2 linked regions of the Magnetococcus marinus MC-1 genome follow. The protein of the gene in region 2 interacts with the protein of the main gene of each other region in a pairwise test. Links are inferred from orthologs where the notes say so. Each region holds a gene or a part of one and is shown on either strand. Other genes may lie near its edges.

What was found. Proteins that work in one complex are often made in the same cells at the same time.
Region 1: the proteins of ftsA (region 2) and MMC1_RS07215 interact in binary tests that used the Escherichia coli proteins (3 or more experiments, as listed by UniProt). The link is inferred for Magnetococcus marinus MC-1 from one-to-one orthologs.

What each region holds. Positions count from the first base shown.
Region 1 is NC_008576.1:1,714,818-1,717,704, reverse strand. Bases 39-2,886 are described here. They hold MMC1_RS07215 (rod shape-determining protein), read right to left. Parts: upstream 2,056-2,886; coding sequence 1,021-2,055; downstream 39-1,020. Other genes in these bases: glnD ([protein-PII] uridylyltransferase), read left to right, coding at 2,327-2,886; mreC (rod shape-determining protein MreC), read right to left, coding at 81-1,004; mreD (rod shape-determining protein MreD), read right to left, coding at 39-84. Outside these bases: more of mreD, read right to left, coding at 1-38; more of glnD, read left to right, coding at 2,887-2,887. UniProt on the Escherichia coli protein: Forms membrane-associated dynamic filaments that are essential for cell shape determination. Acts by regulating cell wall synthesis and cell elongation, and thus cell shape.
Region 2 is NC_008576.1:924,441-927,261, forward strand. What follows is about bases 1-2,782. They hold ftsA (cell division protein FtsA), read right to left. Parts: upstream 2,120-2,782; coding sequence 881-2,119; downstream 1-880. Other genes in these bases: ftsZ (cell division protein FtsZ), read right to left, coding at 1-805; MMC1_RS03830 (cell division protein FtsQ/DivIB), read right to left, coding at 2,223-2,782. Outside these bases: more of MMC1_RS03830, read right to left, coding at 2,783-2,821. UniProt on the Escherichia coli protein: Essential cell division protein that assists in the assembly of the Z ring. May serve as the principal membrane anchor for the Z ring.

The DNA of each region.
Region 1 (2,887 bases), 790 kb from region 2 along the record:
CAACGCCACCTCCTGCACCGCCACCGCCAGCATGAGACTTAACAGCGGCAACCAAGGTGCCAGCAGGCTCCCTGCTAGCGTCATGGTGTGTTTGTCCCCTCGGGCAGCAATCCCAAGGGGCGCAAATCGGTGCGATCCGTAATGGTGGCCTCCTCACCCTCACTAAGGGGTTCGGCATCCACCACCGGCAGCATGAGACGCAACTCCTCCAAGCGGTCAAGATCCACCAATGCCCGGGCGGTAGCCTGCATAAACAACCCATCCGCATTGGGATTAAGCGAGGTCACCCGAGCAACCCCAACCCCTTTGGGAAAAACCCCACCGGTACCCGAGGTAATGAGCAGATCCCCCACCAAAATATCCCCCCCCTTGACCACAAAACGTAGCTCCAGAGTACTGCTGTTGGTCCCAGCCACCATGGCACGCAAGCGCGAACGCTGCACCTGCACCGGCACCCGCGAGTTGATGTCATGCAGGGTTAGCACCGTGCTGCGACGGGTACCCACCGCCACCACCCGCCCCACCACACCGGCCGGGCTAACCGCCGGGGTGTCGGGTCGCACCTTCTCCTGAGCACCGGCATTGACCAACAATACCCGTGAAAAAGCCGACGAGCTGTCACCCACCACCCGCGCCACCGTGTAGGTGTAGTGAGGATCCACCGACATACGTAAAATCTGACGCAGGCGACGATTCTCTTTAAGCGCCTCGTCCAGTTGCAACTGCATAGGTCCCACATTGGCCAGCAGCCGTTTGAGGCGTAGGTTTTCTTCATCCAGGTGCCCCAACTCTTGCAGCCGTTGGCCAGCGGCACGGGTTGCCTCCACCGGGGAGAGCACCAACCGTTGCATCCCACCCAACAGGTTGGCCAGCACCCCCTTAAACGCCAACACCCCTGGCGAATCAGCACGCAAGACAAACAATAGAAAAACGGCCAGCAACAAAAAGGTTGCGGCCGTTAGTCTTTGTCGGTGTAGACGTATTAAGCTCCACAAGGGCAGCATCGTAGCCTAGCCTAAACTACTGGTCGGTGAGAATATCGGACATGGCGTCCAGCTCCTCCAGAGCCTTACCGGACCCCATAACCACGCACGAGAGGGGATCTTCCGCCACAATCACCGGCAAGCCGGTCTCTTCGGAGATAAGACGATCCAGACCACGCAGCAGGCCGCCACCACCCGTTAAGACGATACCCCGATCCACAATGTCGGCAGCCAGCTCCGGCGGGCAGCACTCCAGGGCGGTACGCACCCCTTCGGTAATGGCGTTAATGGGCTCTTGCAATGCCTCCAGAATCTCCGGGTCAGAGATCATTTGGTGTTTTGGCACCCCATTAATCAGGTCACGCCCTTTAACTTCAACCTCAATACGCTCCTCCAGGGGGTAAGCGGAACCGACCTTGATTTTGATCATCTCGGCGGTGCTCTCGCCAATCAGCAGAGAGTATTTGCGGCGCACATGGGCCATGATGGCCTCATCCATCTTATCCCCACCCACACGGATGGAACGGGAAAACACGATACCCGCCAGCGAAATGATGGCTACCTCACTGGTTCCCCCTCCAATATCCACCACCATAGAGCCCGAAGCATCGGTAACCGGTAGCCCGGCCCCGATGGCCGCCGCCATGGGCTCTTCAATCAAAAACACCTCACGGGCACCGGCGGTCTCGGCAGAATCCCGGATCGCCTTACGTTCCACCGGGGTAGCCCCATTGGGCACGCAAACAATAATCCGGGGGGAGTGGAAAAAGCGGCGTTTATGTACCCGCCGTATAAAATGTTTGAGCATCGCTTCGGTTACGGTAAAATCCGCAATCACACCATCCCGCATGGGGCGGGTTGCGACAATATTACCGGGGGTGCGGCCCAGCATACGCTTGGCTTCATTACCAACCGCTAATACTTTACGTCCATGGCGGGGGCTTTCATGAATCGCCACCACGGAAGGTTCTGATAGTACAATACCCTTGCCGCGCACATAGACCAGCGTGTTCGCGGTACCCAGGTCGATGGCCATATCAGTGGAAAAAAGCCCCAACAGTTTACTCAACATTACCTTGAAACCTCAGGAAACGGGGGTCAAACCATCTCTAAAACGGCCACGCAGCCCATATCGCCGCAGTTAACCGTACCGAATCACCCCCCGGTGGGCGTAGCCGAACCGGGAGATCCCAAAAAAACACAACGAAAAGCGGTCTAAAAACGGTGCTTCCTTGGCGGCGCGCGCATTTAGACATAAACTCTAGGAATGTACACCTTACCCACCAGCGCTTCAAGCACCCTTTATGGTCGCCTTGCGCATTACCTTCCTTAATGGCTCTATTATGCATCAAGATGCGAAACGCCCTCTGATCAACATTTCGGAACTCGATGAGGCCATTACCGATGCGGTGCGCCGCCACGGCCCCAGCCCCTTCGAGAGCAAAGGCCGACAAGAGTTGGTTAACATCTTTAAAAATGCGCTACAAATGGGCCGCGAGGCACTGCGTATTGAACATGAGTGCGGCGCAACGGGTCGGCGTATTGTCAAAGGCCACACCTTCGTCATGGACCTGCTGCTCAATCGGCTGCATGCCCTGGTACACGGCATTGCCCACCAAGCGGTCGAAGAGGGGGCCGCCACGCTGGATGAGCACCCGGATGAGCGCTATGCCATGGTGGCTACCGGCGGTTATGGCCGTGGTGAGTTAGCCCCGTATTCCGACATCGACCTGCTCTTTATCATACCCGACGCTGCCCCTAGCGAGATCACCGACAAGATTGAAAAGGTCCTCTATTTTCTATGGGACCTAGGCTTGGATGTCGGGCAGGCGGTGCGCACCCTAGATGAATGCATGGCCCAAGCCAATGAAGAGATTGAAAATCGCACCAGCATGCTGGAGTCG
Region 2 (2,821 bases):
CGCCGGTAATGTTGACCAGCACACCACGGGCACCGTGGATCGAGGCATCATCCAACAGCGGGCTGGAGATGGCGTTGTTGATGGCGGTCATGGCACGCCCTTCGCCAGAGGCTTCAGCGGCCCCCATCATCGCTTGCCCCATCTCTTCCATAACGGTGCATACATCGGCAAAGTCAACATTGATGTGGCCAGGATGGGTAATCAGATCGGTAATACCACGCACAGCCTGTTGTAAAACATCGTCAGCCTTGCGGAAAGCGTCCAAAATGGTGGTGTTTTTGCCAACCGCAGCCATAAGCTTTTGATTGGGGATGGTAATCACCGTATCCACATGATCACGCAGCTCTTCCAGACCCTCTTCGGCCTGACGCATGCGGCGCTTGCCCTCGAAATGAAAGGGCTTGGTCACCACCGCAACGGTTAAAATACCCAGCTCTTTGGAGATGCGTGCAATAATCGGCGCTGCACCGGTACCCGTACCACCCCCCATGCCCGCCGTAATAAACACCATGTCTGCCCCTTCAATGGCTTGACGTAGGCGTGCTTCGGTCTCCATGGCGGCGTTTTTACCCACTTCGGGTTTGGCACCAGCGCCCAGACCACGGGTAATATCTTCACCAATTTGAATACGGGTTGGGGCCAAACTTTTCGTAAGGGCTTGTGCGTCTGTGTTGGCAACAATGAATTCAACCCCTTCTAGGTGGGACTGAATCATGTTGTTGACAGCGTTACCGCCGCCACCGCCGACACCAATTACTTTGATGCGGGCCTCTAGGTCATCTGTGTGTGCGAACTCGATGGTCATTTATACCCCCTTGGTATTGCGCGTTTATCCGCGTCTATTTTGGGTTTTGTTATGGTTATTGTTTAAGTCGGTGCATTAAAAAATGTCACCAAACCAGGAGCGCATGCGCGAAACCATGGAGCGGCTGCCACCGACATCATCCTGGTTGTAACGCATGGTTGATTCTTGTCCATAGCGATTGGCATAGAGTACCAAACCCGTCGCGGTGGCATAGCTGGCGTTAGCGATCACATCGGTCAAGCCACCAACCCCTTGGGGCAAGCCGCGCCGAACCGGTTTGTTAAAAATCTCCTCGGCCAGATCCACGATACCTTCAGTATTGGCCGCGCCGCCGGTCAACACAATGCCTGCGGCAATCTGCTCATCAAATCCGGAGCGTACAATCTCACGCTGAACCAGGGTAAACAGCTCTTCAACGCGGGGTTCGATAATCTCTGCCAAGATGTGTCGACCCAGTGAGCGTGGGGGGCGTTCGCCGATGCTGGGAACCTCGATGGTCTCATCTGGACCCACCAACGCCGAAAGGGCACAGCCAAATTTACGTTTGAGCTGCTCCGCCTCACGGGTGGGGGTGCGTAGCCCCACCGCAATGTCATTGGTCATATGGTCGCCGCCAATAGCCAGCACAGCGGTATGTTTGATATGACCTTCTGCATAGATGGCAATGTCTGTTGTACCACCACCAATATCCAACAGACAGCAACCAAGCTCTTTTTCATCCTCGGTCAAGCAGGCCTCTGCCGAGGCCAGTTGCTCAAGAATAATATCCCCAACATCCAAGCCGCAGCGGTTGGCGCACTTGACAATATTCTGCGCCGATGCCACCGCCCCCGTCACCAAATGTACGCGAGCCTCTAAACGAACACCCGCCATGCCCAAGGGGTCTTTAATGCCCTCTTGGGCATCCAGTACAAACTCCTGGGGGATAACATGCAAAATTTCACGGTCCATGGGGATAGATTGCGCCCGGGCTGCATCCAACACCCGTTGAATATCCGAGGCATGCACCTCGTTATCCTTGGTTGCAACCACCCCTTCGGAGTTATTGCTGGCGATGTGCGCTCCGGCAATCCCCGCATACACCATGCGGATCTCGACCCCGGCCATCATCTCCGCCTCTTCCACCGCCATGCGAATGCTCTCAACGGTGGAGTCAATATCAATCACCACCCCTTTGCGCAGTCCCCGTGATGGATGCGTACCCAGACCGATAATATCCAAGCGCCCATCCGGCTGCACGTCCGCAACGATGCAACAGATCTTGGTGGTACCGATATCCAGTCCGATAATTAGATTTTGGTCGTGCTTGGCCATAATCCCTTAGCCCGGTTCTACCGTTGTTTGCTTTTTATAAAAACCGCCGTATAAACACTTCTTTACCAGCGGCACAAAGGCTCAATATAGGCCGTCCCAACCGTTAGGTTTGGGGTTTTACCACCACCTGCCCACTGACCCGTAGATCAATCTGGCGAATGCTGCGGTTTAAGATGCTGTAGCGCTCTTGTAAAATCGCCAATCTGCCCAGCTCTTCTTCCATCCGCGCCGAGTGTAACAGCTTTACCCCTTTACGGGTATAGAGCACCCAACGCCCACCGGGCAAGCCAACCGCTTCAGAGAGACGATTATAGAGCCACTCGTTACGCTGCATCCGGTCAATTAACCAGCGAATCAACAGCGGCTTTTCAGACTCCGGCGCATAATCAACCGACACCACCGGCAGCGGCATGGGGTCACCCGCCTCCAAGGGTTTGATGCGCTCTCCCCGTCGATCCACCAAGTAGAGATGCTCGCCTACCTTGGTCATGCACAACGGGGTCTTCTCTTCCAGCTCAATCACCAGCATGCCCGGAAAGATACGTTCTACCCGTGCTTCACGTACCCAAGGGTAAGTAAGCAGCCGGGCTCGAAGGTGCTGGGGGCTAAGTGTCAGCAGGTTGACCGCTTGGTCTAAACCTAAATCTTTTCTTAACTTACCCACATCCGTGAACTTATTGCCCAGGACACGAACATCTTTTA